DNA from 4 places in the Paenibacillus sp. FSL R7-0189 genome. Region 2 is predicted to be linked to each of the others. Evidence: riboswitches for the same ligand, from Rfam matches in the RefSeq annotation. Region 2 holds a riboswitch; each other region holds the start of a gene.
The links. Region 2 has a riboswitch for cyclic di-GMP ahead of MKY63_RS30655 (DUF6612 family protein). Riboswitches for the same ligand answer to the same signal wherever they lie in the genome.
Positions count from the first base shown of each region.

Region 1: another riboswitch for cyclic di-GMP. It lies ahead of MKY63_RS08005 (choice-of-anchor A family protein); the one in region 2 lies ahead of MKY63_RS30655 (DUF6612 family protein).
Region 3: another riboswitch for cyclic di-GMP. It lies ahead of MKY63_RS20390 (thiamine pyrophosphate-binding protein); the one in region 2 lies ahead of MKY63_RS30655 (DUF6612 family protein).
Region 4: another riboswitch for cyclic di-GMP. It lies ahead of MKY63_RS11330 (NPCBM/NEW2 domain-containing protein); the one in region 2 lies ahead of MKY63_RS30655 (DUF6612 family protein).

Region 1 covers NZ_CP150223.1:1,866,304-1,874,516, forward strand. Annotated here, with positions in the region: gene MKY63_RS07995 (alpha/beta hydrolase) at 1-358, opposite strand, end outside; gene MKY63_RS08000 (LPXTG cell wall anchor domain-containing protein) at 506-868, opposite strand; gene MKY63_RS08005 (choice-of-anchor A family protein) at 1,195-2,694, opposite strand; cyclic di-GMP riboswitch class I at 2,803-2,893, opposite strand; gene MKY63_RS08010 (hypothetical protein) at 3,391-3,783, shown strand; gene MKY63_RS08015 (ASCH domain-containing protein) at 3,980-4,393, opposite strand; gene MKY63_RS08020 (MarR family transcriptional regulator) at 4,721-5,134, shown strand; gene MKY63_RS08025 (SDR family oxidoreductase) at 5,148-5,969, shown strand; gene MKY63_RS08030 (DUF3221 domain-containing protein) at 6,161-6,505, shown strand; gene MKY63_RS08035 (hypothetical protein) at 6,817-7,146, shown strand; gene MKY63_RS08040 (hypothetical protein) at 7,371-7,586, shown strand; gene MKY63_RS08045 (undecaprenyl-diphosphate phosphatase) at 7,865-8,213, opposite strand, start outside.
Region 2 covers NZ_CP150223.1:6,933,775-6,941,987, forward strand. Annotated here, with positions in the region: gene MKY63_RS30625 (Crp/Fnr family transcriptional regulator) at 1-20, opposite strand, end outside; gene rd (rubredoxin) at 68-250, opposite strand; gene MKY63_RS30635 (FAD-dependent oxidoreductase) at 279-1,493, opposite strand; gene MKY63_RS30640 (FprA family A-type flavoprotein) at 1,509-2,747, opposite strand; gene MKY63_RS30645 (CapA family protein) at 3,010-4,026, shown strand; gene MKY63_RS30650 (NADH-dependent flavin oxidoreductase) at 4,104-5,267, opposite strand; gene MKY63_RS30655 (DUF6612 family protein) at 5,377-6,234, opposite strand; cyclic di-GMP riboswitch class I at 6,352-6,443, opposite strand; gene MKY63_RS30660 (response regulator transcription factor) at 6,757-7,428, shown strand; gene MKY63_RS30665 (HAMP domain-containing sensor histidine kinase) at 7,425-8,213, shown strand, end outside.
Region 3 covers NZ_CP150223.1:4,691,297-4,699,509, reverse strand. Annotated here, with positions in the region: gene MKY63_RS20400 (YafY family protein) at 24-980, shown strand; gene MKY63_RS20395 (HAMP domain-containing methyl-accepting chemotaxis protein) at 1,102-2,352, shown strand; cyclic di-GMP riboswitch class I at 2,527-2,623, shown strand; gene MKY63_RS20390 (thiamine pyrophosphate-binding protein) at 2,779-4,419, shown strand; gene MKY63_RS20385 (carboxymuconolactone decarboxylase family protein) at 4,430-4,798, shown strand; gene MKY63_RS20380 (hypothetical protein) at 5,006-5,356, shown strand; gene MKY63_RS20375 (ketoacyl-ACP synthase III) at 5,411-6,403, shown strand; gene MKY63_RS20370 (DNA-binding protein) at 6,480-6,695, opposite strand; gene glpK (glycerol kinase GlpK) at 6,710-8,203, opposite strand.
Region 4 covers NZ_CP150223.1:2,612,488-2,620,700, reverse strand. Annotated here, with positions in the region: gene MKY63_RS11330 (NPCBM/NEW2 domain-containing protein) at 1-3,207, opposite strand, end outside; cyclic di-GMP riboswitch class I at 3,466-3,552, opposite strand; gene MKY63_RS11325 (hypothetical protein) at 3,710-4,276, opposite strand; gene MKY63_RS11320 (EAL domain-containing protein) at 4,393-5,376, opposite strand; gene MKY63_RS11315 (Crp/Fnr family transcriptional regulator) at 5,432-6,115, opposite strand; gene MKY63_RS11310 (leucine-rich repeat domain-containing protein) at 6,251-7,102, shown strand; gene MKY63_RS11305 (sensor domain-containing diguanylate cyclase) at 7,118-8,107, opposite strand; gene MKY63_RS11300 (alpha/beta hydrolase) at 8,146-8,213, opposite strand, start outside.

The sequences.
Region 1 (8,213 bases), 1.9 Mb from region 2:
TGTTAAAGCCTAAGTTCTCGTAGTAGATTTTGGCGTACGCCCCCATATCCTTTGCTTTACCTGAATAACCGTGGGCTAGAATGGCTGTGCGTCCCGCAGCACGATTAGATTGGAGTAAGAAACCTCTTAGTTTAAGTCCATCTGCAGATACGATCTCAATATTCTCGAAGCTCTGGCGAGAGACCCAATCCTTCCCCTCCCCCCAAGAAGCTCCGGCAACCGGAGGATCAGCCTTCAGATTAGGATTATTACTTAGAAATACCTTTGGCGCTCGTTTAATAGCAATACCATAGAAGAAAAATCCCACATAGATTAGAATCCCTATGATGATTACAGCGCTAATAATGAACCATATCAATTCGCCTTCGCCATCCCCTCTTCATTTCTTTTGCAACAAGAGTATACCATCTACTTAGAATGCACCAAACTATCGCAATCATGACATACAAATAGAGCCGCCATCGGGACACCCCCCGAAAGCGACTCTATGTTGCTCTACCGTTTATTATTTATTCTTTTTGGAGAACTTGGTTCTCATTAATAATCCGATAAGTGCAAAACCTAAACCTGCTACATAGTAAGGTGCAGGACTTGATTCACCCGTTTTTGGCAATTCCTTCACAGGTGGCTTACCTAATGGGATCGTATCGTCCACTACGATGATTTCATCAGGTGTTGGTGTTGGCGTTGGTGTCACTGCCGGTACCGGACCTAATGGGATCTCATCATCATCAACAAGTACTTCTGTGCTATTCGACGGTGTTGGTACTGGCGCTGGTATCGGCGAAGCTACAGGCCCAAGCGGCACAGGATCTTCTGCAAGAACTATAGTGCCAATTACGGATGATGGCGTTGGTGTCGGGAACACCGAAGTCTCTGGTGTCGACGTTGGTGTTACCTCTGGAGTTGGTGTTACCTCTGGCGTTACCGTCGGTGTCGGTGTTGCTTCTGGTGTTACTGTCGGTGTCGGTGTTGCTTCAGGCGTTACCTCTGGAGTCGGTGTTACCTCTGGCGTTACCGTCGGTGTCGGTGTTGCTTCTGGCGTTACCGTCGGTGTCGGTGTTGCTTCTGGTGTTACTGTCGGTGTCGGTGTTGCTTCAGGCGTTACCGTCGGTGTCGGTGTTACCTCTGGCGTTACCGTCGGTGTCGGTGTTGCTTCAGGCGTTACCGTCGGTGTCGGTGTTGCTTCTGGTGTTACCGTGGTGTCGGTGTTGCTTCTGGCGTTGGCGTTGGTGTCGGCGTCACTGTTGGCGTCGGCGTTGGTGTCACTGTTGGCGTTAGCGTCGGCGTTGGTGTCACTGTTGGCGTTGGTGTCACTGTTGGCGTTGGTGTTGGCGTCGGCGTCGGCGTTGGTGTTGGTGTCGGCGTCACTGTTGGCGTAGGCGTTGGTGTCACTGTCGGCGTTGGCGTTGGTGTCACTGTTGGCGTCGGCGTTGGTGTTGGCGTCACTGTCGGTGTCGGTGTTGGTGTTGGTGTCACTGTCGGTGTCGGTGTTGGTGTCACTGTTGGCGTCGGTGTCGGCGTCACTGTTGGTGTTGACGTAGGCGTTGGCGTCGGTGTCGGACATGGTGTTGGTGTTGGCGTCACTGTTGGCGTTGGCGTTGGTGTCACTGTCGGCGTTGGCGTTGGTGTCACTGTTGGCGTTGGCGTTGGTGTCACTGTTGGCGTTGGCGTTGGTGTCACTGTCGGCGTTGGCGTTGGTGTCACTGTCGGCGTTGGCGTTGGTGTCACTGTCGGCGTTGGCGTTGGTGTCACTGTCGGCGTTGGCGTTGGTGTCACTGTTGGCGTTGGCGTTGGTGTCACTGTTGGCGTTGGTGTCGGCGTTGGTCCAGGTTCATCACCATCGTATGGATAGTGGTGAAATTCACCACCACCAGTCCCTTTGAGTGAAGCCGCCACTAAAGTACCGTTAATCTGACCATTAATAAAATCAACATGAGCATAGGGGGCAAGTATGCTTCCCATTACACCTATGCCTGCCATATCAATATACGCAGCTTGGCTAAAGTTAAGCAAAATTTTCTTGCTGTTCAACACGTTATTAGGTAGAAATCCGAAGTTTTTCATTTTTACGTTAGAACCATCAATATTAATAATTGCTGTAGATCCTGAAGGAACATTTATTGTAATTCCGTAGGTATTAGAGACGTTATCTCCTGGAACATTAAAAACATTGACCGCAGGATCTGTACCTGTCAGGGTAAGACTGCCATATTGGTACACTGTTGTTCCATTCGCCGGCAATGCTGCAAGTTCTGCTGATTTGTCCTTCAAAGACTGACCTACGGCTGAAAAGTCAATCGTACTCCCCTGTCTTTTTGTACCTCCCTTGAGGAGCGTTACATTCCCTGAAAAATCTCCCCCGTGCACGATATTCCCATAAACAGTACCTCCGTTGAAAGTAAGATTCCCTCCAACAACAAGTGTGTCAGTCAAGGAAACCTCAGCAGCGGTCAACCTATCTCCAACACTATAGTTGGTTAAGTTAACGTTACCTCCAGCAGCAAACCTTCCTTCCGTATCCGAAACCGTTGTTATATCCCCTAGAATAAACACGTTGTAGACCCCTGCAATTCCCAATGTAGAAGAACTACTAGCTCCAGCAACTCCAGCTCCTAATGAGGAAAGCCCACTACCTACCGTCAAAATCCCAGCTAATACAAGCGAGAGTAACGGTCTTATTCTTCTTTTCAAATGGCACACCTCCTAAAACTATGATTTATATTAATCAGAATAATTACCAGAAACTCTAAAGGACCTAACAACAAAAAAGACCGCCAAAAAGAAGTGGAATTCCCTTCTCATGGCAGTCGGACGGTCATTGTGCCTTTAAGACACTTTAGACTCCTGGACTTTGCGTCCCGCCCTTTCAGACGGTTTGCTATTATCATGACTATATATATGTATTACACTGCAAGTCCAGAACTGGTAGCCGAAGCATTCTCTCCAATAACCGTCTATGACTTTTAATACTTTTTGAATTAATAACAGTTTAGCGCCCGACACCCACAATTGTCAATCAATTCCTTTCGATGATTCCGCTCATTATTACCATACAAAAAAAAGCGCCTAAAGGCGCTTCGCATAAGGTTTTTCATTAAATTTTAAAGTAACTGTATATAGCCCAATATGGATATCCATAAGGGAACACTCAGAATTAAACCAAAAAACAATCCACGCTGGAGGCTGCCCTCTTTTTCCATCATAATTCTCCTTTATGTACGTCCGATACATTAATTTTTTATTATTACAATTTTAATATAATTTATTCTTCGTTATTTAGTTATGAATTTAATCACATTGGATAAGCTGTTTAGAAATACCATTGATTATTTTTGGAATATCGGGGTAGAATACGAATATACGTTCCTATTAGAGGTGATGAGATTCATGCATAGAGCAGAAAGCAGGGACAACATGCTGGTGAAATCTTATTTATTGCTTCCGATGATTTTATCAGCTTTCGAACGGGACTCCGCCATTTTATCTACACACTTACGAACACCCGCCCCTTATCTGGAGGTGCTTGGAACAGCTGCTGCAGTAGCTACAACAGATCTAAGGGATGTTCGTGCAGAAATGAGAAGACGGGGAATCAAGGTGTATGAGCAAAACAGACTTAATACGGGAATTGAAGCCAAGTATATATGTCGTGGCTATCACGAACGAATGCTGCTGTTGAATGACATTGTTGCGGCTCAGGCTGCCATCCATATGCGCAGATACCTAGGGCTGGATATTTCCTCTTTTAAGAGTTACGAAGAACAGTTTCAAATTAAATAAAGCTGTATAGAAGCCGCTCTACTCTCCCCCCATCAATTAGCGAACAAAAAAATAGGCCTTACCATGGGAGTTGGCAAGACCTGAGAGAGATATACCACAAAACACTGGGGGGTGTTTGGTGTCTTCAATATATACCTCGAACCTGAAAAAAAGCTGATAGGCACATAAAAATTACATTAAAAATATCATTCGCTGTTCAGAAGTGATTAGAGTGCTCCCACAAGCTTAGCCGACCTTTAGCTGGAATTGGATGGCTTAATGGATGAACCCCTTCAAGCTTCCAGGCAAACCGTCCTTCGCTATAGTCGCCAAAATCATATTCGTTCCCATTGATCCATTCCCTTAAATCCACCTCTGGAGTAACCACATAACATCCCGCGAGCTGACCTGTAGCAATAATAGCTCCTGTCGGCAAATTATTTGCTGTATAGCCATGTTTCGCCAATACTGATTTGTACGGTTCCTGTTCACAAATCTTTTTGTCAATCCTCATTCCGGCATGAATGCCTAACTCGCCGCGGTAGGCTGTTCTCCATGAACGAGTTTCAAACTCTTTTTCACCAAGAGCAATTAAGGTCGCCCAAGGCTGCCGTATTGTTATACACCGCATGATATCTATCCCCTTTGTTTATGTTGGACGTTTGTCACGGATGTCACGGATCTCGATCTCGCGTTGTGTAATCTTGCTCTCCTAGACTTGATAAATAATCCCAACCGTTTGGTCGATACTCATTTCCATGATTGATCGCCTCTAAAAATAAGAACATTCATTTTTATTATATACAAACAAAAGTTCTAAATATCAATATTATTGACATTCACCTGTAACTCCCCACAATTTAAACAAATAAAATAATTAAAATTGATAAAGGAGAATATAGTTTGTATACTAATCAAGTAGTTAGTGTGCAAACTATTTAAAGAGAGGAATTAATTTATGGACAACCCAGGACAGTTATTAATAAGAGTAAGTCTTGAAATGAAAAAAAGCTTAACAAAAAAACTTTCATTTTATAATGTAACAGCTCCTCAATGGGCAGTATTAAAAGATATATCTATTCATTTAGAAGGAACAACTCCAGCTATGATTGCAGAGCGAACTTACTCGGATCGCCCTACAATAACGGGTATACTCGAGCGACTTAAAGCAAAAGGACTTCTGGACATTAGAGATAATCCAAATGATAAACGATCAAATCTTGTATTTATTACAGATTCGGGAATGATAATTAAGAGTCAAATAGAAGTTCTTAGTGACGAAATCATGGATAACGCACTTAAAAATATTTCTGAACAAGAAATGTCCACGTTTATGAACGTGCTTAAAACGATCTATTTAAATATTAGTTAGGGAAGTGAGACTTATGATTCTAATCACAGGGGCAACCGGTAATGTAGGACGTGAAGTGGTTAACGAACTAAGGAAAAGTGAAACACCTTTTAAAATTGTCTCCCATCGAAAAGACAGTGAGTATGTTTATTTTGATTTTGAAAATGCTGATTCTTTTCGTCCAGCGTTAACAGGAGTGAAAAAATTATTTTTACTGCGCCCTCCTCATATAGCTGACGCAAAAAAATATTTCCAACCCCTCATAGATATCGCAAAGGAAGTCGGAGTTGAACACATTGTGTTTCTATCTCTATTGGGCGTAGAGAAAAACCCAATTGTTCCACACCATAAAATTGAAAAAATCATTAAAAAATCAGGAATTCCATATACTTTTTTACGCCCAAGTTTCTTCATGCAAAACTTAATTTCTCAACATGGGGAAGAGCTACGTAAAGAAAAGGAGATCTATGTACCCGCAGGAAAAGGCAAGACTAGCTTTATCGATGTTCGTGATATCGGTACTGTAACAGCTAGAATCCTAACTGAGAATGGTCATGAAAATAAAGGTTACTCGTTAACGGGAACTGAAGCGCTAGATTACTATGAAGTAGCTGAAATTTTATCTGAAGAGCTAGGAGAAACAATCAAATATGTTAATCCATCAGTTCTTCAGTTTAGAGATAAAATGTTAACAAAAGGAATTCAAAAAGAATTTGTAACTGTTATGATTGGAATTTACTTCACTGCAAAAATTGGATTAGCCAAAAAAATCACGCCCGATTTACAAATATTACTTGGTAAAAGACCCATTACATTCAAAGAATTTGCACATGACTATAAGTACGAATTAGTTTAATCATGGTGGTTTTTTGGCTAAACCATCAGGAAGCATTTCAGGATACATTGTTACTGCCGCGTGCGAGGGGAATCAATAAAGGTCGTCATAATGGATATGCTGCTGTTTATTCTTATATTGGTAATGTACTAAATGCTATGCCTGTGCAACCGATTTTAAACTAATGTCGTAACCACTAGAGGGGAAGGTCCATGATTCAAAAACCACGTACTACTATTAAATGGACTCTTATTTTTGTTTTTTTGTTATTAGTCACCGCCTGTAGTAAGAATGATGAAGTTTTGAAAGGAATTGTACATACAATAGATGTAGAAAATAAAAGAATTTTAGTAATTTCCGAATTAAAAGAAGAAGACTTGAACAAGGAATACAAGGAGGTGCTCGAATCTAATGAGTACTCTCAAGCCATTTGGGTAAATAAAGTTGCACCTTCTAAATATAAAAAAGGCGATGAGATTAAAGTATTTTTTGAAGTAAGTGATGATTCATTCCCTGCACAAGTTACCGCCAAAAAAATCACCAAAATCAAGAATTGAGCAAAAAGAATAGAATCTACTATAAAGAAGCGACGTCTCCAAAAGGGACGGCGCTTCTGTATTATGAATAATCTCTCCCGGACGAAACATTTGCATAATCTGAATATAATAATTCTGGAACATTCTGTAAACTGAAAAAGCTCACCAACCGAAGCCAGTAGGCATAATCCCAAGCATTTGGGAATTTACTCTTTGTTGGAATTACTGAAACCTTACGAAACAACTATAGGAGCTTATACTTAATTCTCATTGTTCAAAAAGCATCTCAATCTGGTGAAATACTAATAACATTCGTAGATTGGAGGTTTACCATGACAGAAATTGACGAGAGAAAATGGGGACAACAGGATCCTATCAAAGAACCACCAGATCGTTATGCACAGTTTTTAAAAGTTGTATCACTAACCTTCGTGGCTGTCACATTCACTATTATTTTCACTGAGATGAACAGGGGCAGCTTTCCCCTTAAGCTCATTTTCTTTGTTATTGGACAATTCTTCATTTATGGATATGTGATGAAAAATGTGTCCAAGACCTCAGAAAAATTCAAAAATTTCTGCAAGAAATTAAAAATAAAACTACCCATTCTCTACATTCTATATTTCTTGTTTCTCTTCTATATTGGGCAACCATATTTATAAATTTACTCTGTGCAAAAAAGTGACCCCACCACTTTCGGCAGGGTCTAGATCTATTTTATAAGGGGGTTATGTGATTACTATAATCCTCTTAGCTTAAATAAGTATGAAGCCCGTCTAAAGATTTGCTGAAATATTATTATTTTTATCGAAACCGATCAAATATAGTAACGTATCAATCTTAATTTTCAAATTACTACATATACAAAATGGAGGTGTGTATAAAGATGAAAATATTCAGTCTATTGCTTGTAGCATTGTCTTCCATTGGAGTAGTTGCCACATTCGGATTTTCAACATTCAGCTTAATCACAGGAATTATAGGAGGGCTTATTGCAGCATTTGCAATTTCAGGCTACTTGCAGTCTGTCAGACGTGATTACCCCAATGAGAGCTATGAGAATAAACAAGTTAAGTATCAATCGAACTATAATACTTGGTAAGCAAAAGCCCCACCTTAAACTGGTGGGGTTTTTCATATTCCCAAACACTTGTAAAATCACTTTGTGATATTAATGGTAGAAGAAACAAACGAGGGATAATGGCTAGCTGTAGAAGTGCTTTCACCGAAAATTCATTCCTTAGTTCATAGACTACTTGAGCTTTGTCTTGTTTGGTGATTTCCCCTTGTTTTGAACCTCTAGTTTAATCTGTGCAGGATATGATGTATAGCCCTTTTTTAAAAGCTTCTTTCCCATGATGTTCATATTGACTAATCCAATTACTGTATGACAATTAAATAGAAGAGAGCTGCTAAAAGAAACCGGTATAGAGCAAACCACTCCAATCGAAGTCGCTTAATCAGTTTGATGAACGTCACTACTGCAATCATTGCCACAAGAAAGGATGTCGCAAAGCCAATTAACATTAGAAGTAAATCGTCAGAACTCAGCAAATCACGACTATCGTACAAATCCAACAAGCTTGCACCAAACATAACTGGCACGGAAATAAGGAATGTAAAATCTGCGGCGGCTTTTTGGCTAGTGCCAAGCAACAGGCCACCTGAAATTGTCGAACCTGATCTCGAAAATCCCGGCCATAACGCCAAGCATTGGAACAGACCAATT
Region 2 (8,213 bases):
TGGCAAGAATGCTCCTTCATAACTGTCCCCCCTGTGGTTCATTTTTTTGTACAACTCCTACTTTCCTTTAGGATACAGAAGTTTTTTTGTCTTCAACCGGCGCAAAATGACTGGTATCTTCACCGCATACCGGACAGACCCAATCTTCAGGCAAGTCTTCAAATGCAGTGCCTGCAACAACATCCTCATCGGGATCGCCTAATGCCGGATCATAGATATAACCACAGGGTAGACAAATGTATTTTTTCATCTTTATCATCTCCTAAAAAGTTAATAGTTTAGTTCAACCTGGTTTGTACTTCAGCCATAATCTCCTCGATGCTACCCCCGTTAACATCGATCCCCTCAAGGGAGATGCCGTGCTCTACAGCGGTTTTATACCCCAGAGAAGCAGCTGCACCTTGCCAGGATATCGCACCGATCATTGTGTTATCTTTCACATAGATACGCGTATACGCCCCATTGTCATCTCCGCTTATCGCCTTATCGCAATACTGTTCATCCACGTTGCCTATCGAAAATAAAGAGATACCAAAGGCAGTAAACAAGGTAACCGGAACAGCTCTACGATACGCCGTCAGATTGGCAACCATATTACTGCCGGCAATCCGGCCCTGCTCAATCGCTCCGCCCCACAGTCCTTCCACATGCCCGTTAATTTCAGCCACATCTCCGGCTGCATACACTTGCGGATCATTTGTTTGCATTTGTTCATTTACGATAATGCCCTGCCGGACTTGAATATTCGAGCCACTTACCAGTTCCGTATTCGGTACAATACCAATAGAGTAGACTACATGGTCACAGGAAAAATGAGATTGGTCATCCAGCGTAATTCCGGTAACAAACTCTGTTCCTGTAATAGACGCCACATCTGCTTGAAGAATAACCTTCACACCTGCTTGTTCAAGGTTCTCTTTAAGGAGCTGTGAGGATTTCTCATCAAGCTGTCTGCCCATCAACCGGTGAAAAGCTTCGATCACCGTTACCTGATATCCAGCTTCATGCAGCGCCCAAGCGGTTTCGATTCCCTGTACTCCCCCACCGATTACGGCTACATGGCTGCCATCCTGCAGGTTTTCTTTCAATCTGTCCGCGTCGTTCATATCCCGGAGGGTATGAACATTGTTCAGGCCGAAGCCCTCAAGGGAGAGTGCACGATTCTTCGCTCCCATACACAATAAAAGCTTATGATAAGAAACACTCTGCCCATCTTCTGTCACAACAATTTGCCGGTCCGGGTGGACAGAACGGATTCGGGTCGAGGTTTTTACGGATATTCGGTTATCGCGGTACCATTTTTCCTTTTTAATCAGCACCTTCTGACTGTGCAGGTCGGTAAACAGCCCTTTGGTCAGCTTAATCCGGTTATAGGGCAGTTGACTTTCCTCCCCGAGGATCGAAATTTCCGATTCTGCATCTTGATCACGGATGGCTTTGGCGGCATGGACGGCGGCAACTCCTCCGCCAACAATAACGTAATGTTTTGTCATCCTATGCTCCCCTCCCTAAAATGAACTCAGCAGCAAATCCGATACAAATTCAGCCGCATTTTTAATTTTTTGAACTTTCTCAGGCTCTTTCGGGGAAAACCTGATTCGTACAGGGAACTCTACATGTGTCATCCCCGTGGATTTAATAACCTCAGATGTGCTTTGCACCGTCATGTTTGTTCCATTCAGATAATCCTGAATGACTTCAATGGCTTCACCACTCCAACCGTAGGAGCCAAAGGCTGCAGCAAGTTTGCCTTCCAGATTCATATTGTGCAATTCTTTCAGAATGTTCTCCAGATTCCCAATCATGTCCGCGTATTTAGTGGAGCTGCCAATAAAGACCGCGTCAGCTGACGTTATGCTGTTCAGAATATCGGTGGCACTGCTTTTATCTGCATCCCAGACCTCTGTCTCAATATTATTTTCCTGCAAGCAATCCTGTATAATTTTGGCCATCTTCTTGGTACTGTTTTTGATGGTGGTATAAACGATGGTTGCCTTTTTTCCTTGCGTCGTTTCGCGGCTCAATGTGGCGTACATCTCGATATATTTACGTATGTCCTCCCGGATCACAAACCCATGGGAAGGAGCGATCATCCGGATCTCAAGATCCTTAACAGCCTCTAACAGTGTTCTTACATATCTTCTATGAGGATGTATAATAGCTGCGTAATAGCCCTGGAAATCTTCCGTAATATCAAACCCGGCTTCATCGCTGAATAGATTCTCCACCGCAACATGCGTGCTGAAAATATCACAAGGAAATAAGATTTGATCTTCGATACAATAGGTTATCATCGTTTCGGCGGTATGGAGATACGGTGTTTCTTTAAACAGCAGCGTTTTCCCGCCAATATCCAGCTTGTCTCCATCTTTAACCACCAGGAAGTTCCGGCTATGAAGCTTGTACATTTCCTGCAATTCTGGAACAGCAATCTCGGTGCATACGATCGTGGCATTTGCAGCCTTGGCAGCGAGAGCTGCCAGTCCACCAGAGTGATCAGGCTCTGTATGATTAATTACAATGTAATGAATATCTAGAAGATCAATCATTTCACCCAGGCACTCGGCATATTCACGTCCGAATTCCATATCTACGGTATCAATGACAGTTGGCTTACCTGTTTTTAATAAATAAGAATTATAGGTAGTTCCTTTTGCCAGAATCAGGCGGTGAAATGGAACCTGGCGGTTATCGATTTTGCCTATCCAGTAAGTATCCTCGGCGATTTTTTTGAATTGTGTACTCATTTCTTTAGCCTCCAATGTTTGATTGATAATGTTTATCAACAACCTTATTTTATTATGGTTGCCAAACAAAAAAGAGGATTTGAATCAAATTATAAAAGTTTGAAAAAAATGAATACCTTAAATTTAGACGATCTAAATAAAGTGATTATGCGTTGGGTCACATTTTAAATAAAAAGCCACAAAAATGTTTGCCTTAAAGAAAGAATAACCCATAACAACTTTATGCCATATCCTAATGAAAATAATAAAAAGGTGGATATCCATGACTGAAATACAAATAGCTGCTGTGGGAGATCTAATGGTCAAACGTTATATTATTTCGGATGCTAAACAGCCTGACGGAACCTATTCGTTCAGCCCCCTGTTTGCAAAAGTAGCTCCTTATCTAAAACAGGCTGATTTGACAATTGGCAATCTCGAAACCACCTTTGCTGGAAGTGGCCCCGAATGCCGGAAAAGCCCACGTTCAGGCGGTCCGATATTCAAATGTCCAGACGAACTGGCCCCTGCACTTAAGCAAGCCGGATTCGACGTATTAGTAACGGCCAACAATCATTGCATGGATTATGGTGCCCCGGGTCTGGTTCGGACGTTACGAGTTCTAGACCGTAATGGAATCGACCACACGGGAACAGCTAAATCATTAGAAGAATCCAAGAGAACTCTTATTAAAAACGTCAAAGGAATTACGATCGGCATCCTCTCCTACACAGCAGGAACCAACCGAATTCCTGTACCAGTGAGTAAGCCATGGCTGGTTAACCGGATATCTACGCCCAAAATCATTCGGGAGATTCGAGATTTAAAAAAGAAAGTCGATCTAGTCTTGCTTTATCTGCATTTCGGAAGCGAATACCGTTACACTCCAAACAAGAGGCAAAAAGAGCTGGTCAATCTCTTCTTTAAAAATGGCGCCGACATCATACTGGGGTCTCACCCACATGTTCTACAACCGTTAGCGCTTCGTGGAAAAAAACAATTCGTTATTTACTCATTGGGGAATTTTGTTTCGACTAAACTAATGAATATTCCTTATACACAAAGCGGTATCATTCTTACGCTTAAAATAAAGAAGGATGAAAAAGGACACACGAGTATAACTAACGTAGGTTACATCCCGACTTGTGTAGATCGAAGAATAAAAAGTGGCAGGAAAATTACAGAGATCATCCCCATCCGCGACGCATTAAAGAAAAGCGACACCGACATAAAAACAGAACGGCGAAATCTCATGAATCGAATGTTGAAACATACGACAACAATCTTAAAGAGGGAATAGAGTCGTTACAGAAAAATAACGTTCCGCGGAATTACCGCGGAACGTTATAGATTTAGCGCTCAAAACTGTGTTTGGGTTTAGCGTAAACGATCAGGCATCATTAATTTAAGGAATTCTAGAATACCATTCTCTACTACGAGTTCTTCTCTATCTTGATCAGCAAGTACTCTTCTGATGATATCTTCATTACCCTCCAGCACTTTACTTGTCCAATGAGGATCAATGATAAGAGAACGTCCTACTGCTACTAATTCAGCATTTGTCAACGTGTCCTCTGCGTCCTGTTTGGTACGGATATCTCCGACCCCAATTAAAGGTACACGGCCATTGATTTTCTCATGTACATATTGCAGGATTGATTTTTCTTTAAAATCTTCTGATGCAGATACTTTCTTAAAATCCCCTAATGAAATATGCAGATAATCTAGCTTTTTATCAGCTAATTTATCAATGAGATAAAAGGTATCGGTGATTTTAATTCCAGGCTCTTCATATTCTTCTGGAGAAAAACGATAACCGACAATAAAATCCTTAACCTTTGAATTGTCAACGACAGCAATAACCGCATCCACTAATTGGTTAATGAAATTAAATCTTTTCTCTAAGCTTCCGCCCCATTGATCATCACGACGGTTGGAGTGTGGAGAGAAGAACTGTTGGACTAAATATGTGTTTGCTCCATGAATTTCTACCCCGTCAAATCCAGCTTGAATAGCTCGTTGAGTCGCTTTTTTAAAATCCTCAATTACACCGAAAATTTCATCTTCTGTTAATGCTCTTGGAATTTCTGCATTCGGACGTTCGGCAGCAATGGCGCTGGAGGAAACTGGTTGTACGCCACGTAGTATTTTTGAATCTGTCATTCTTCCTGCATGGAATAGTTGTAAAATAGCTTTTGTTCCATTTCGTTTAATAGTAGATGCTAATCGGCTAAGGCTAGGAATAAATTGATCGGAGGAAACACTAAGTTCACCTTCCCATCCTTTTCCACCCTCTTGTACATTTGCTGCCGCAGTGATGACCGCACCTACTTCGCCCGTTCTTAGTGAATAGTATTTCAATTCATCTTGTGTTACTACACCGTCATAAAAGCTCATTCGCGTGGTCATTGGAGCCATAACCACTCGATTTTTTAATGTCAGTCCTCTGCGAAAAGTTAATGTTGTGTCTAGTGCTATCATCTTTTTCCCAACTTTCATTAAATTATATTTAAACAAAATATTATATACATGCGCATACATATAAATTACAGCAATGATTTATTCTTGTCAACTAATAAACAACTGCTGTTGAATACAGCAAAAAGCACTGTTCAGCGGAACAGCGCTTTTTGCTCGATATGAATCGTCCTTATTTTTCTAGTTCGGCCGGTTTTACAATGGCTGTACCTTTATTATTCTTGGAGTATTTAGCTTCAATTTTCGTGGTGTATGTATCTTTTGCTCCATCACTTACCAGCACATAACTCAGATCGACTGTCAGCTTTTCCGTTTGCCAGGTCTTAGTATTGACGAATAATTTCCACGTTACGCTTTTGGGTTGAACTGTCTCACCATCCCAGAGGTTCTCCTGGTCATAGAGTTTGATTATCCCCTTAGCTGCTGTCGGATCGGTTACAGTGAATTGTAAGACCGTTTGTGCGCCAGCAGTGCTGACTTTCATGGATTTTTTATAACTTTTTACCGAATCAAGCATGGAAACAGGATCGTATTGGCCTTTAGAGTAAAAGGCATCCCATTCCGTTTTCTCCAGTCCAAGCCAATACTGTGCATCAGGATCGATCGGCTCCCCGTCATCGTCGTAACCTGAAGAATCGTCTTCAGATTCATCGATAAGCTCACTTCCGTCTACAAGATAGTAAAACTCCTTATCGTTGGCATACAAGCTGTAAGATGTTTCTAAAAGACTGCTAGCGACAGTACCTGCTGCGGCAAAATTCGGCAGACGGCTGATATCCAGCTTCAGAGTGTTGGTGTTGCTGATACGCACCCCGCCGCTTTGAATATCCTGTTTTTTGGTCACATCCAGATGGAAATTCTTTATTGCTTTGGAGGCTGCCGTTACTTTGCTGATCATCTGATCCGCGGTTACTGCTGTTGAGGTAGCTGCAGACACTACTCCAGGATTAGACATCCATCCGATCGTTCCGGACAGCAATAAAGCACCTACTGCCAAACTAGTACCTATTGTTTTGAAAAAACTGTTCATGTACTTCCCCTTTCGGCCCCTTGCGATAATGTAACGCCGTATAGGTCGAAATAATAAAAGAGCTCAAAATAGACTACATATTCTTAGAGCTATCCTTTATGCTTCATAAGACATCCCTATGGCGGCCTGGCGATCATTTCCTTCTGTCGAAAGGCTTTAGACCCATGGCTTTGTGTCATCATCTTTCGATGATTTTACCTTTAACGCGGACATTCAATTAGTTTTAATTAGCTTACGGACGCATGTCCCACCGCTAATTTTATCATGGTTATAATTACCTGTAAACGACTTATCTTCCATTCGAATTCGCTATGATACTCAGAAGAAATACTAAAGTTTTGCATTTTTCCAATTCTTCCAAGTTTTCCAGATATCTGAGGTTCAGCTGAGTTATACTATCAATCCGTTTCGGTATATCACTATGCTATGATAAGTATGTTTTTAGTTTCTCTATCCATCCAAACATTTTCTTAACATATAACTCTTATAATTATTTTAGTTTTCTTAGAAAGGATGATTTTCATGGTTAATATCCTTGTTGTCGAGGATGATATAAAGCTTAATCAAATTATCTGCACCTATCTTTGCAATAATGGATACGACGCTAAAGGGTGTTTAAACCCACGAGAAGCATATGATTTGATGTATAACAGCCTGTATGACCTTATCATCTCAGACGTTATGATGCCAGAGATTGACGGCTTTGAATTTGCGGAAACGGTTAGGGCTATTAACAAAACGATCCCCCTTCTTTTTGTTACCGCTCGTGATGATATTTCCTCAAAACAAAAAGGGTTTCGCGCTGGAATTGATGATTACATGGTCAAACCGGTCAATATGGACGAACTGGTAATGCGTGTGGGCGCTTTACTTCGACGTGCAAATATTGCCCACGAAAAAAAACTGAGGGTAGGAAGTCTTATGATGGACGCGGATGATATGACAGCAACGGTAAACGATGAGGAAATCCCTGTGACGGTACGGGAATTCAACATACTCTACAAAATGCTTTCCTACCCCAAACATACCTTTTCCCGTGCCCAGCTAATGGACGAGTTCTGGGGCATTGGCAGCGAAACCAGCCTGCGTGCCGTAGATGTATACATCGTCAAACTTCGCGACAAGTTCTCTTGTTGTGTGGACTTCAAGATCATGACAGTGCATGGGCTCGGCTACAAGGCAGTGCTGCAATGAGTAAGAGGCAGGAGCAGCATGCCCGGTTCAAGTCCAAGCGTTTTTCATGGAAAGAGTTTTTGTGGACCTTTATTGTGCTGTCCACGCTAACAGCAGGTCAAGCACTTATATACGACGCCTACATTTCAGTAGAACGCGTTCCAACTCAATACATCTTTGGAATCACTGGATATTGGATCATTGTTGCCTTCATTTTTTGCCTTGTCACCGCACGGCAAAAGTACATCGCCTTTGATAAACCCATGCGTAAACTCAGCGAGGCGGCAAACCAGGTAGCAGAGGGAGATTTTTCAGTCTATCTTGAGCCGCTTCACAGAGCGGATAAAAAGGATTATGTAGACGTGATGTTCGAGGATTTTAATAAGATGGTTGAAGAACTGGGCAGTATTGAAACCCTCAAAAATGATTTTATATCGAATGTATCCCATGAGATTAAAACACCATTATCCGTCATTCATAGTTACGCAATGGCATTGCAAACTGTTGATTTGTCGCCAAAACTTCGAACGGAATATACTGAAACTATCATTTCGGCCTCCCAAAAATTAACGACACTGGTGATCAATATTCTGAAGCTAAACAAATTGGACAATCAGGAGATTAATCACGTTGCAGAGCCCTATGATCTGTGCAGGCAGCTATGCGACTGCGCCCTTACTTTTGAAAATTATTGGGAAGAAAAGAACATCGAATTTGTGGCGGATATAGAGGACCGTGCTATCATTCATGCCGACGAAAGCATGCTAGAGATCGTATGGCTTAATCTCCTCTCCAATGCTTTGAAA
Region 3 (8,213 bases), 2.2 Mb from region 2:
TAAGGAGGAGGAATGTTCCCTTAATGAGAGCCGATCGTTTGTTATCCATCTTACTTTTGCTGCAAAATCGTGGAAAGATGACGTCCCGTGAGCTAGCCCAGACCTTAGAAGTGTCTGAACGAACTGTGTTTAGAGATATGGAAGCCTTATGTACAGCAGGAATACCGATTCTTGCCGAACGGGGACGCGAAGGGGGCTGGATGCTCACGGAAGGATACCGAACCTCGTTAACGGGTATGAAGCCCTCAGAGATTGCTACTCTGCTGCTGTCCGCAGACTCCTCGATTTTAAAAGATCTGGGTATACAAAACGACTTTTCTTCTGCCGTACTCAAGCTGGAGGCTGCTTCGCCATCTAGGACGAATAATCCAGCCAGTTACCTAAGCCAGCGCATCCATATTGATGGTGCCAGCTGGCACCCTTCCGACGAGACCTATCCGTTCCTATCTATCCTGCAGGAAGCTGTTTGGGAAGATCGTAAAGTAAAGATCACTTACCCACGGAATGACGAGACGAAGGAACGTTTTATTGAACCTCTTGGGTTAGTCGCAAAACGTGGAGTTTGGTATGTAGTGGCACGAACCGAGGGTGAAATGCGGACTTTTCGCGTGTCAAGATTAATACAAGCTGAAGCAACTAATGAATCATTTGTCAGACCTGAGACTTTTGATTTAAAAAGCTACTGGGAACAGTCGACTTTAGCTTTTAAAGCAGCTCTGCCAAAATATGTAGTGAAATTAAAGGTGAATGAGTCTATTCTTAAAGAATTACAACGTGAAAGATATGTAACTATAACTTTAGTAGAACCCTCTGCTAATACTGGGTGGATGAACGTAGAGGCCGAGTTTAATACTATAGAATCTGCCTGTCGTATCGTACTCTCTTTTTCTCCTTCAGTTATTGTTTTAGCTCCTACCGAACTAGTAGGGATGGTAAAGTCTGCTATTAAAACAATTTCCACAATATATGAGGAATTTTGACATGAATTCTAAATATCTACTACTTAAAGAAGATTTATGACACTTCTCTATAGACCAATGACCTATAAATCCCCTATAATAACACCATTACATAAAATTTAATAAGGGGGACATTTTACCAATGAGCTGGATGCACAAACTTCCGTTAAAACAAAGAATTGTTGCCGGATGTTACCTCGTTGCCGCACTGTTTGCTATTCCTGTCTTAGTTACGTTAATGATTCTAGGTCAATTTCTCGTAGGAATTATACTAGTAGTTGTTCTTGCAGGTCTGACTTTACCTGTTGCTCGCTTCGTGGAGAGAACGCTTACATCATCTTTTGATGATATTGCTAATGTATCTCACAGTATTTCGAAGGGGGATTTCACTAGCAGAGCGGACGAAAATGGTTCAATGGGTGACGTAAGCCGCTCCTTTAACACAATGATTGATAAGCTCAAGAAGATTCTGACCGATGCATCGCAGATCACCCGTCAAGTAATGGATGCAAGCCGCGGAATCGAAGATAAGAACCAGAACCTGAAAATTGTTATGGCACAAGTAGCCTCTTCTTCTACCGAGCTCGCTCTTGGTGCAAATGAAATATCTACGGATATCGCTGATATGACAGAATCCATTAAAGACATTGAGACCAAAGTATCCAATTATACGAACTCCACCAAAGAAATGAACAGACGTTCAATACATACCTTAGAACTTGTTGAGCAAGGGCGCCAATCCGTAGATACACAGGCTGAAGGCATGCGTAAAAACATAGAGGCTACACAAAAAGTGGCTGATACTATTGAAGCTCTCTCACAAAATGCCCGCGGGATTACGATGATCACCAAGACCATCACAGAGATCGCTGAGCAGACCAACCTGCTGTCACTCAATGCCTCCATCGAAGCTGCTCGTGCCGGAGAGCATGGTCGGGGTTTTGCCGTTGTCGCTCAAGAGGTTCGCAAGCTTGCTGAGGAATCTACGGCTTCCACAAAAGAAGTATTCGGTTTGGTCCGCAGCATTGAGTCAGATATTAAACAAGCCATCGATAATATCGCCATCAATGAAGAGGTTGTGCAGGTTCAGAATGAAATGATCACTCAATCTGCCCATATTTTCGCACAAATTGTACAAAGCGTGCAGTACATTACCGAGCAAATCTCTTCATTCTCTGCGGAGAGTGATCTTATGCTAGAAAGTGCCTTGAAAATTTCCAGTGCAATTGAGAATATCTCAGCAATCACCGAAGAAACCGCTGCAGGCACTGAAGAGGTATCGGCGGCTATGAATGAACAGATTAATGCCCTGCAGTCTGTTGCAGAAGAAACGGAAAAAATGACCCAGGCCGTATTTAATCTGCAAAAAACCATTCATATCTTTAAATTCTAGTTCAAAACTATCAACTGCCACCTAAGCTGAGTCTTAGGTGGCAGTTTTTTTCGCGAGGCAAAACTTCATCTCTTGGACAAGACTTTCGTCAAATTTCGAGTTTTTTTAGCGGATTATGTTGACAAAAATTAATGAGGAATATATTGTAAAGGAAAATTATTCTTATCAACTATAAATTAATATTGGCAAAATCCTCGAAAGAGGATGACGCAAAACCATGGATCTACAGCCTCATTTTTTCGTTTGAGGCCATGATTGCCAGGTTGCAGAGGAACCAGGACGGCTGAACTATTGTTCAGTCTTAGCGGCGCCTTATGCCACCAACCTGTGCTTACTATAGAGCACAGGTTTTTACTTTTTGAGTATATTGATCTATCGTATCTATTCGGTAGATTAATAACTAATATATATCAAAAAACTTGTGAGGTGTTTCTTTTGAAGACAGTCGCAGATTACATGGCGGAAGCACTACGTAACCTAGGAGTCACCCATTCTTTTGGGATCATTGGCAAATCGATTTGTCCAATAGTTCTAAAGATGGTCGATTACGGTATTGAATTTATTCCCGGCAGACATGAAGCAAGCTCCGGATTCGAAGCAGCAGGGTATGCGCTGAAAACGGGTAACCTAGGCGTAGCATTTGGTACTTCTGGTCCTGGTGGAACTAACCTGCTCACAGCAGCAGCTCATGCGAAAGCTAACAACCTACCTGTCCTGTTTATTACCGGCCACCAATCCATTACAGAGCTTGGAATTCCTCAATGTCAGGACTCCACCTCTTTTCTGGCTGATTTAGCTGATATGTTCAGACCTGCCACCTTGTTCAGTAAATTGGTTGAACGTGGGGATCACTTTGGTACTATTTTTAATCATGCGATTTCTGTGGCCCTGGCCAAACGGGGTCCTGTTCATCTTTGTATTCCTTTTGATGTACAAACTGAAGTATTGGAAGAATGCAATATTGTAATCCCTGAAAGAGAGTCTCTAATTAGTCAAGCAAATATCGATAGAGTCATCGATGCTATTCAAGCTGCTAAGAATCCTTTGATTATTGCGGGTAAAGGAATTAACCGCTCCGGAGCACATAAAGAGCTTGTTCAACTCGCAGAAACTTTTAATATTCCTGTAGTAACATCTCCTGGTGGAAAAGGGGCTATAGTCTGGGATCACCCGCTCTATCATGGTCCTATTGGCGTTGGCGGTTCGACCCACGGGGATGATTTATTGAATAAAAGCGATCTGTTTATAGTGCTTGGATCACGTTTAAGTGATATGACCATCTGTAATCTTAAACGGGAGAATCATCCAGCAACTTTAATTCAATTTGATATTGATCCAAGCTTTGTCGGAAAAATCCTATTGTCCAAAACGATACCGGTCACTGGGGACCTGCGCGATAATTTGGTGCACTGCCTAAATCATATTGACCCAAGCACAATCACCAAACGCGAGGCTTTGGCCGATGCTGATTATTCAGAAGAGCTTCCAACCCTCAAGAATCTTTCACTGGCTTCAGTAATGAGCACTTTAAGTGATTTGATCCCTTATAATAATTCAATTTTCGTTGATGATGGAAGCCATGGATTCCACGCTGCAAAATGGTACAAGGTTAAGAAACCGGGCAGCTTTGTTTTTGATGCTTATTTTGCTTGCATGGGTAATTCGATCGGCATGGCTATTGGTGCAAAAGTTGCAGCTCCTGAAGAAACTGTCCTCTGCATTACAGGTGATGGTTGTTTCATGATGCTCGGCGCTGAGATTAACACCGCTGTCTGCAAAGATATCCCTGTCATCTTTATCGTGGTCAATAATAAGCAACTAGATATGGCTCTTAAGGGTATGGAGAAAACCACAGGTCGTATCGATGGAACTCTATATGAAGTACCAATGGACGCCGTGAAATTCGCTGAATCTCTAGGTGCTAAAGGCTACAAATGTGAGACTGCGGATGAATTCACAGCTGCAATTAAAGATGCGGTAGCTCTAAACCATGTTGCCGTTATTGAACTACTAACAGACCGTGATGAAGTCCCTCCGACTGCACACCGTACTTTGAACCTAAACTAGGAGGCTAACCATGAAGGAAAATATCAACAGTGGTCTTAACCACTTCACGAATCTATCAGGAGACTATGGCGCAAAAGCACTAGCTCCAATTAAAGACCACTTCCCTGACTTGGCTGAATTTATTATGGGGAATGCCTATGGCGATATTTTTCAACGTAATACTATAGCCCCTGACTGGAAGGAAATCGCAGTCATTTCATCTTTAATTTCAATGGGCCAATTCGAACAGCTGGGTGTTCATTATGTCATGGCCCTTCGTGTTGGAGTCACCGTAGAACAGCTAAAAGGTATTCTATTACATTTAGTACCCGTTATAGGGGCACCTAGAATCATCACAGCTTTTAATATCCTGCTTGCAACCATAGAAGAAATCCAATAATCCAACAGTTCGACAACAATATACAAAATTCGACTTTATTATTGCATACACTTGAAAAATATGCCTATAATAGAGTCGGAATATCCCAATACTTGCTGTATAGTGTCGAATTTTGACTTTTATAAAACAGCTAAGTGGATATATATATGGCTGGATATTGCAGTCGAACTGTTTTGGACAAATTCAATCTATGGGAGAGATTTAGGCATGGGAAGTTTCGTTTTGAAGACAGACACTGCAAACAAGGTTATTAACATTGAGTTGGATGGAACATTTTCTGAAGAAGATGGTCTAAAATCTATTCAAGCTTATCAACAAACTATCAATCCAATTACTCCAGCTGACTATGAACTAAAAATCGACTGCAGAAAGCTAAATGTAACTGCACCAGATGTTGTACCTCTTTTAGAAAGCTGCTTTGTAATGTTTAAGAATGATGGATTTGTAAAAGTAAATCTAACGCTTGAAAATAACCCGATCCTCAAAATGCAGCTTTCCCGTCTTGGCCGTAAAGCTGGACTCGATAACATCGAGATCATTTCTGCGGTTACAGTCTAGATCTTTTAATCTTAATATGTAGGCCACATTTTACTGCTTTTCAGGAGGCGTATTATGACCGGAATTCGTATTAAAGGCATTGATATCTATCATCCCAGCAATATAGTTGGTAACGACTTTTTCATTAAGCATTTTGACGAAAAAGGCATTGATATTCGAGGTCTATTATCCGTATTAGGTCGTATTACACGGTATAGTATTAGGGATGCGGATGAGAATTCCCTTACGATGGCTTTTGAGGCTGCCCGGAATGTTCTGGAGAAAAGTGGTCTCACAGGTGCCGATATCGACCTTATTGCCTATGCAAGTCAAACTCCTGAGTATATCTTTCCTACCAACTCATTAATGATTCACCGTTTGATCAAAGGCGCATCCCATACAATCTGCATTGACAGCAATGCTAATTGTGCGGGTATGACGGCTTCAGTGGAACAAGTTAGCCGTCAGATGCAAGCGAATCCTAGGATTAAACGAGCGTTGGTAATCGGCTCCGATTATGTAACCCCTCATGCCGATAAGAATGATCCAGTCTACTACGCTAACTTCGGTGATGCAGCGGCGGCAGTCATTCTTGAACAAGCTGAGGATGTAGTCGGTTTCATTGACTCTATCTACCAAACGGATCCTTGTGTTTGCGATAAATCCAAGTTCCCGTGCGCAGGCCTGGCTAAACTGGGTAAACAAGGTGTAGCGGCTGGAGAGTTTAATGTGAAGTTTATTCCTTTTGATGATTCCATTTGCATAGATGCTGCTTCTGAGTCTATTCGTACTCTACTGTCTAACAACAATATCGCGCCTGAAGCCATTAAAGCAGCCTGCTTCTCACAGTTTTCATTGCCTAATATCTTAGAGATGTGTGAGAAAGTCGGTATTGATCGCAATGTAGCGGTATACATAGGGGATGAATTCGGATATACCTCTACCAGCAGCCCATTTATTGCTCTACATAAAGCTGTAACTACTGGAAAGATCGAACGTGGTGATAAAGTCCTGTTCTGGACAGTGGGCGCCGGTTGGCAAAATGTAGCATTTGTTATTGAATATTAGGAGCTATATAACAAAAAGCGGCAAGCTAGGGATTCACCTAAGCTTGCCGCTTTTTGTTATAAATATGAACGCAACATCAGGACTTACTTCCAAAGGTGAGCCCCTTTTCCGCGAGAGCACTCCTCAGTAGAACGATCGCCTTTGGCCCCAATCCATGTAGCTGCAGAAGCTCTGCCTCCGTAAGCTTGCTGAATTGTTGAAGCTGAACATATCCAGCCCCATGCAGGGCTCGAAGCGCCGGCTTAGATAGTCCGCCCGGCAGATCAGATTCGGTTCCGTTAACCATAGACATATACAGCCCCTTTATCACTGATATCCTTCATGCTTCTCCCAACCCATGGTACGCGCTACAGCGTCCTTCCAGGCGTTGTAACGACCTTCCCGCTCAGTTATACCCATCTCAGGCGAGAAGACCCTCTCAGCCTTGTTGAAGCTCTCTAGCTGGGCACGTGTCCAGACTCCGGACGTTAACCCGGCCAGAAGCGCTGCACCTAGCGCTGTTGTCTCCGCATATGTGGTTCTAGTAACCTCACTGCCCAGGATATCAGACTGGAACTGCATCAGCAAATCGTTACGCACAGCTCCGCCATCCACACGAAGGCCGGTCAATGGCATGCCTGCGTCTTTTTCCATAGCTCCTATTACATCTCTAGATTGAAAGGCTAAGGACTCCAATGTAGCTCGTACCAGATGTCCTGAGGTAGTGCCCCTGGTGAGGCCAAATATGGCACCACGGGCGTACATATCCCAATAGGGTGCCCCCAGTCCGGTAAACGCAGGCACAACGATAACCCCTTCGCTGTCCTCTACTTCCCTTGCTTTATCTTCTGAGCCTGCTGGCTCCTCTATAAGACCAAGCCCCTCCTGCAGCCACTGAACAGCCGCTCCGGCTACGAACACACTGCCCTCGAGGGCATAATAGAGTTCATCTCCCATACCCCAAGCTACAGTGGTCAACAAGCCATGGCTGGAGGCTACAGCTTCTGTGCCTGTGTTCATAAGTATAAAGCAGCCCGTACCATACGTGTTTTTGGCACTGCCGGGTTCTAGACAAGTATGTCCAAACAATGCAGCCTGTTGATCTCCAAGTACAGAGCGAATTGGAATATCCGCCCCAAACCACTGTTTGTCTGCTATTCCAAATTCGCCGCCAGACATTCTTACTTCTGGCAGAATGGTACGCGGAATGCGAAGCTCTTGCATTAGCTCTTCATCCCAGCACCGTTCATGAAGATTGAACAGCATCGTACGTGAGGCATTGGTAACATCAGTGACATGTACGGCTCCGCAAGTAAGTCTCCAAATTAGCCAGCTGTCGATCGTACCTGCCAGAAGCTCCCCTCGATTCGCCCGCTCTCGGGCACCATCCACGTGATCCAGTATCCAGGAGATTTTGGTAGCTGAGAAATAAGCATCTACAACAAGGCCCGTCTTGCTCGCAATAACTTGCTCCAGCCCTTTACTTTTAAGTTCTTCACATTGCTCTGCAGTACGCCTATCCTGCCACACGATCGCAGGGTATATCGGTTTGCCCGTTGTTTTATCCCAGATTAAAGCCGTTTCTCTCTGATTGGTTATTCCGATGGCAGAGATCTCCTCAACTGCTATGCCACCCCGCGCAATCGCATCTCTTGCCGCTGCGAGCTGTGACTCCCAGATTTGCTCAGGGTCATGCTCTACCCAGCCTGGATGGGGGAAGGATTGTTTAACTTCATATTGACCTTGTGAGACCCATTTAGCCTCCGTATCGAACAATATGGCTCGTGAGCTGGTAGTACCTTGGTCTAAAGATAAAATCATTCTATGCCCT
Region 4 (8,213 bases), 2.7 Mb from region 2:
AATTTCGTAGTTGCCTTTTTGCGTTACATCAACGTTATTGGCTTTCAGAGAGACATCTGCAGTAATATCGTTTCCTAGATAGTTAGCCGCTTTTACATAGCTCATCGGATCAAAGGTTTGATTAAGCTTTAAAGTGAGCTGATCTTCAACAGACAAGGCTGGCTTAAAGGCTTTAACCTGTACGGGCTTCAGTGGGTTCAGCTTTTTATCATAACCGACGATCTTGTACGTATAGTTGATACTCGCATCTACATTCTGATCCACAAATTGGTCAGTCCCTGTAAAACCAACTAACACATTATTTCTATACACTTCATATCCTAAGAAATCTTGCTTAAGCTCTTTATCTATACTGAAACTTAACGTGTTCGTTCTAGCCGTGGTGTTAGGTGTGATATTAACCTTAATGGCCAGATTTTTATCCGCTATTCCAGTTCCCTCATAATTAATCACCGAGTTATTTAAATACCATAACTTTTGCGGTGCCGGATACTTGGCTACTTTCGCTTTTGTCTCAGGATTCACAGTGAAGCCATGTCTGGCAAAATAGCTGCTTAAATCTAATCCCAGTACTTCGGAGGAGAACTCCACCAAATACTGCTGCTTGGAATTGTCACCGTTGGGAAGGGTGACCTTCCGCTCCCGATATAGCTTGGTCAGCTCTGTCCAGTATCCCGGATGTGCCAGCTCCAGCTGCCAATAGGCTCCGAGTTGTGCAAATAAGCCCTGCTGATTCATAACCACTTTATTTTCTTCGAGGACATATTTATAGATATCTGATTCATACGGTATACGATTATCTATCGAATTCGCCGCGACAGACATAAACATAGACACCATATTATTAGTTACTTCGCCATATTCCCGTTCACCCATAGCCAAGCGATGCCCAATTTCGTGATTCAGTCCCCAGCCCGGATAAGCTTTGTTAAAATCACCTAACATGGTTCCTACTGTTCCAAGTTGGATCCCTGTATGATCTCCCGCTGCATACATCGCACCATAAGGCTGCATCAATCGAATATTCTCACGAATTAGCTTGGCATCATGAATCTCACTACTGCCATCCAAGCCATAGAAGGTAAAAATGCTTTTCATCCAGGTGTCATACCCAGTTACGGTATCCAGCGGGTTATTTCCTTGCGTAATAAATTTGTTGTACGCTTCAGTCGCAGTTCCTGTAAAAATAACATGATCGCTGGCCATTTCTACCACATCGATAAGTTTGCGATCTTGAACATTTGGATGAGCCGCTTTATCTTCGTCTAATCTTTGTTTGTATGTGGTTAAGAAGGTTCTGAATTGTTCTGGATCCGTGGTCTTGGTCATAAAAGGAATCTTTTCTAAACCTTCGAAGCGGATCAGTGGCGCCTTCCCTTGCTCCTCAGCTGTATAGGGATTTACGATATAAACGGTTCCGCCCTTAGTTACATCATGAGCATAAGCACTAGTCGTTGCAATTTCAGGTACAGTTATAGTGTTCTTGCCCGCACGCAATTGTACGCCCCTAGCCCAACTATTCCAAGCTCCCTCTTGTTGAGAAAAGATCAAAGAAGGCAACTTATCACCCGAAGCAGCATCCACATAAACATTGATGGTCTCGCCAGGCATTGCCGCAAGTCCTGTAGGCTGGTTGTTCGTGCCGAAGCCTATTCTCAGGTTTTGCTGAGCATGTTTTTTCATATCTCCACGCTGCTCCGCCTCTATGATGGTACCTTCGATTTGAACCTCGCCATTAACCAGCTTCTTAGCTAGTTCCAATGAATCTTTAAGGATTGGATAGAGCGGATGTACTTTTGTCGCTTCCTCCAATTCATTGATTTTTGCAACGTTATTATAAGCAGACACAACCGCACTCATCGTTCCATCTGTGAAAATACCATTTACAGCTTCGCTTACTTTATCTTCTGTATAAAATCTAAATTCAGCCGCAAAAGGTCTGTTAATATTAGCTTTTGTGAACTTAAATTTTAATCTTTTAAACTTCGTCGGTTCGAATTTAAATTCCAGAAAATCATTGGTACTAATCGCGGTTCCGCTAGATACAAGTTGGAAGGTCTCTCCTTTACTCGTCTCTGATGCATAGATTTCAAAAGCCTCTGGGAATCCTTTGCGGTTATCTCTAGCCAAAAAAGCCACTCTGTCCAGCACTTCCGCTTGCGCTAGTTCAAACACGACTTCATTCGTGAAGCTTGCATCATTGTTTTTGTTCGTTTCCCAATGCGTAGTGGGCTGGTCATCCAGCATATATTCAGGCTTCGTACCTGGGTAGCTTCCACCGTTCACCGTTACTTTTGATACGTTTGCATTTGGCATTCTATAAGCTTGGCTATAGGCATTTTCATAGGCTGTACCATACCCTTTTAGCTTCGAAACCTTGGCTGCCGTTGCATCTACCTGATGGTTCTCCAAAAGGATCTTTGCATTCTCTATCTCTTCTTTAAACTGCGTATACAGTGGATGTGCCTGCACTTCATTCTCTAAAGCTGTTAATTTCTCTGTCGTATTAAAGGCAGCACTAACTTGGCTCAAGGTATCATCTGTAAATAAATTTTTCATTTTAGCAGAGACACTATCCTCTTTATAAAAAGAAAACTCAGCCGCACTCGCCCAATCTTGGTTGGCTTTTTTGAAGACAAATTTAAATCTCTTAAAAGCCGTAGGTGCGAACTGAATCTCCACTACATCACCGGTTGAGCCTTTATATTCTCCAGAAGACACGAGTGTGAAATCGCCTGCATCTGTAGTGGAGCCATAGATATCAAATTCTTGAGCAAAACCTTTACCTTTAGCACCAGATTGCCTAGCGGCGTAGACCATTCTATTTAATTCAGTGGACTCATTGAAAACAAACACAACCTCATTCGTAAACGTTGAACTATTCGGTTTGCCAGTCTCCCAATGCGTGCTCATATCCCCATCCATAGCCTTAGCTATAGGTGAGCCTGAGTAGTTGCCACCGTTATTTGTGATGGTTTTAATATTTGCTGGATTCATTCTAAAAACCTCATTATAGGCATTTAGAACATCCTTGCCGTACAGCTCAAACGGAATAACCGAAGCGTTGCTTAATAAGTTGACCTTACTTTGCGCGACTGTTTTTGTTACATTTACCTTGCTTGCCTCACTTGCTAAAGCATAACCTGCCTCACTCGAAAAACTGGCCAACATGGCCGCCGATGTAGCGATCGCAATCATTTTCTTCATCTCTTCTTACCCCCAGATGTCATATGAATCTCTCCAGTGCCCAAAAATGGGCACAAAAAAAACTACCCCAAAAGAGTAGCTTGATTGCGTATAAAGTCGCCTAAAAATTAAGACTTAATTTTTATTAAACCTTAACAAGCATAAACGCCTTCGGCGTCCTTATAAGGACGGTAAGCGTTTAAGCGAGAAATATAAGATATTAAGTATAGGTGTATAACTTATACTTTCTTATATTTTAACAAAAAGCGTTACACACTCTTTGGCAGCTGGCTGACAATAGTTATGATAACCTTAGTCCCTATAGCTTTGCGTCCCTACATTTCCATAGGTTTGCCTATGAAGTTTCGAATACATTCAAAGAGTAACATAAGCCTAGATCTGATCGCATGATTAATTGGTATGAAATGAGTATAGGTAATTGCAATTAGTTTTTCTCATGTGATAGATATTATTTATCGACTATCCCGGAAGAGAATGGGATCCTTTAGGACTGGAGGTCTAATTAACTCCCCGATCCGAACAAACGCCGGAACCAATTCCACACATCGCCCGTGATGGGAATTAATCCGAAACCATGTTCGCCAACTGCGATTACACCATATGCCCATTGTCCGATAGCTATGGCACCCCCAGCGATCCTGCCTATCGCTATCGCACCAAACGCCGTATCCCCTATGGCGATGGCCCCCAACGCTTTTTCCGCGATTGCGATCGCTCCTACAGCCACTCCTGCAATCGCAATCGCTCCCACTGCGAAGCCAAGCCAGCTAAGTGCTATTGCTCCAATCGCTAACCACATTCCCAGTGATATTGCTCCTAAGGAAAGTACGCCCACGCTTATCGCACCTATGGAAATCAATCCGACAGCTACATCTCCAATAGCGATTAAACCAACAGCTGTCTTTACACGGGGTTTACTTCCATGACCATACTTTTGACCTGAGTATCGCCCTAAATTACTACGAATACTGATGACCGGAAATGAGGGAGAAGGCCATTGATAATCAATTTCTCGTCCATCAAAGCCCCTAGAATCCGCCCAGCGCGTTACAAATTGATGCCATTTCATATCCATCCCGTCCCCCTTTTCAAATTACCTAAATTATACAACCCCGGGGGTTGGCTGTACTCAGACTCTGACCTGAAATTCATCTCATCCTCTGGACCGATATATACTCATTAGGATTACTGTTTGGGAATAGGATCAGGCTTTCCAAATAAATATCCCTGAAACAACTGATAACCACTCTGCTTAAGCCATTCAAAGTCCTCTCTAAACTCCACACCTTCTGCTAAAGGAACAGATTGGATTTCTAAAGCCTTTTCTAAAAATTGTTTAGCTATTTTCTGTTTGTTCGGATCACTGGACACGCCTTGAACATATTTCATATCTAACTTCATGTAATGAGGTTTAAGCTCCAATAACATCTCGATTGTGCTGAAGCCTTCCCCAACATCATCTAAAGCGTATTCAAATCCCCGGTCCTTGTAATATGTCAAAATAGCTTTCAAATGAGCGAGATCATCCACTTTCTCCGTTTCAACAACTTCAAAGACAAAAAGAGAGGGATCGACACCTAATTGATTAGCCAATTCAACCGTTGATCTTAAGCAGAACTCTGGAGCGTAAATTGATGTAGGGATAAAATTAATAAACGTTTTTTTATTTAAGGGCGCAGCATATTTTACGGCAGTCATTCTACATAACCGGTCTAAAGCATATAAACGCCCACGATTCCGTGCTGCCGCAAAGATCTCATTAGGATAGATAAGGGATCCATCTTCTTTTTTAAATCTCGATAAAAGCTCGTATGCAAAAATCTCTTCCCTTACGTTCACAATCGGTTGGAAGTAACAAGTAACAAGACCCTTAGTGATAACCTCATCAATCCACTTCATATCCATTACAGTAGACATCTCGGATAGAGGTCTCCATGCTTGGTCATCTATACGAAATTCAATTTTCCCGGACTCCATATGATCGTTACAGAAATCTAGAAGATCTCGCGCTTCAGCTTCCTTAATCGTAATCACATTTTCTTCTACCTTATGTATCGTATTACTTCTACTCAAGTGATGAATAACCTTAGGTAAAACCCTAAGATTAAGCTCACCATGAGGCTTGATTTGAAAATTCAGCTCTCTTACTACACAATGATTACAAGCCATATTCATAACCCCTTTAATAATCGATTCTCTGAAAAAGATCCCGGAACGGCTCTTCTCAATCGAAATCCGTATACTCCAGTAAATATGTCGCGTCTAACACGGTGATCTGCTGATGTTGAATCTCAATAATCTTTTGCTCTTGCAGATCTTTAAGCACAAGGGTAGCCGTCTCCCTTAACGTTCCGATCATATCCGCGAACTGCTGATGGGTCAATCGAAGATCAATCCTCTGTTTGCCTTGCTCCTCTACTCCAAATCTTTGGTATAGTCTTCTCAGCGTAAATATCGCACGCGCTCTCGCATCATGAAATTTCATTTCATGTAATAACCGATTCGATAAAAATAAACGGTCCATTTGCAGCAGCATCAATTGCTCCTTAATCAACGGGTAATCGGCAAGCATCTGCTTAAAAAGCTCATGTTTAATCTCAAATAATACAGTATCATTCATAGCCACCGCAGACAGCACTCTTATATTGGAGGGATGGATCACTTCCAGATCGCCAAAGAAATCGCCTTTTCCAAAAAGATCTACGGTATGCTCTTTCCCTTTCGTGGTAGCGTACACCCTTATAATCCCCGAATAGATAATGTAGGCATAATCCCCCGGATCTGATTCTGCAAACACCATGGTCCCCTTAGAATATGCCTTATAAGTGAATAATCCTGAGACCGCCTCGATCTTCTCCGAGGGTAAACCTTGAAAAAAGCGAGTGCCAGTCCAAAAAGAAGCTTCCATCTCATTATTCCTTTCTAACAGATTCCATAGTTTTGTATGCCAACATACTGATAATAAATCATCATCCTGTTATATTCTATCGTAACGTTGTCACATAGGCTTGATGCCAATACAAATTACAAAGGAGATCCATTCATGAAATATAATTTTGACGGAAAAGGACTTATTGAAACGCCAGATGTCGTGTTTGAGAGCAATCCGCTACTAGAACTGAGCATGTACAACAATCATATTAAAGAGATTCCCGATCAGCTCTTCCTTCATGACGAATTAGAGGTACTTAATTATGCGGGCAATGAAATCGAACAGTTATCCGAGAACATCGGTCGCTTAGTTCACCTAAGAATGCTGGATTTAGGCCATAATCGGCTGAAGGTGTTGCCGGAGAGCATTGGCGGATTGCAGGGGTTGGATTCTTTTCTATACCTAAGCAATAATCAGTTCGAACAGCTGCCGGAGCAGCTCTGTATTCTCCAGAAACTTAAGTATCTGAACGTAACAGATAATCATCTCAAGCAATTGCCTGCCCGTATAGGCGAAATGAGCAGTCTGATTGAAATGCGGCTTTATTATAATCAGCTAGAATGTTTACCTGATTCGATCACACAAATAAAAGGGCTAAGAGAGATCCATCTCTATGGTAATCAACTGGTCATGTTACCAGAACATTTAGGTGCTATAGAAGAACTTCGGATACTTGATTTAAGTGATAATCGAATCACTAAGCTGCCTTCATCTATCGGTAATTTAAGCAAGTTAAGAAGACTGAACCTTAGAAAAAATAAACTTAATCAGCTTCCTGAGGAAATAGGTCAATTAAGCAGCCTTGTTGAGCTTGATTTAAGAGATAATAATCTGCAAGAAATCCCGGATTCGATTCTACAACTTGGACGATTAGAGAAACTGGATTTAAGATGGAATCACAGCTTAAGAAGAACAGAATTATTAGAGCAATTAGAGCAAAGAGGATGTATCGTTTATAAATAACAAAAAAGCCTCCGATTAAAGAAGCTTTTCACTCAAATCCATAATATGCGTAACGCGATTTCTCCCCTGTTCTTTCGAAGCGTAAAGCGCATGGTCAGCTTTTTCCAGAAGAGTGATGTCTGTATCGGTTGCTTCAAAAGTAGCTATGCCGACGCTTACCGTAACCCTGCCAATCTCCCAAGTGGAGCTGGCAATGAATTGCCGCAAATTGTCCGCTATAGCCTTGGCATCCGATGAATCTATATTAGGCAGCAGAAGGATAAACTCCTCACCACCATACCTAGCTACTATATCTTCTTTACGAGATTGGGACTTCAGGATACTCGCCAATTTCTCCAGGACATAATCACCCATCTGATGACCGTAGGTATCATTCACATTTTTAAAGTGATCAATATCTAAAATACATAATGAAAAAGGCGCCTGATCACGGTGATACGCTGCAATCTGCTCTTCCAGCTTTTCTTGCAGGAACCTTCTATTCTTTAATCCAGTAAGCTTGTCTGTAGTAGATAGCTCTACTAAAACGGCATTCATCTCCAGCAATTCAGCTTGCTTTTGCTCGATTTCCAGGTGGATTTGTTTGAGCTTTGCCAGCGCCTGATCTTTTTCCCAATAGGCCTCTTCTATTTGCTTCTTCGCAGATCGTAACTCTAGCTCATAATCAATACGTTTGCCCATCTGTACGAGAATACAATCAATGACCTCTACACCTTCACACTCGAGGCGTCTACCATTTAACAAGTAAGGGACGGCTTGTCCCTTGCTGTCCTTCAAATTGATAAATAGCTCTTCTACATGTCCATTCAGATTGATAAAAGGATAGAAGTATGAATGAAAAATAAGCTTGTTTGCCGTAGACATGATAGATTCAAAATGTTTATTTACCAAATCAACCTGCTGATATCCCATCCCATCCAAAAAGGTTTGATTCACATTGAGGATCATTCCTTCATGGGTAATGGAAACATATCCGCATGGCGCATATTTTAACCGGTCATCCATTGTCTAAATATCCTTTCAACACCATAATCTTCTCCATCTCACCTAAGATACTCATTAATCAAAGTAATGGTCTCCTGTGGATGGCTAATATGCGGATAATGGCCCT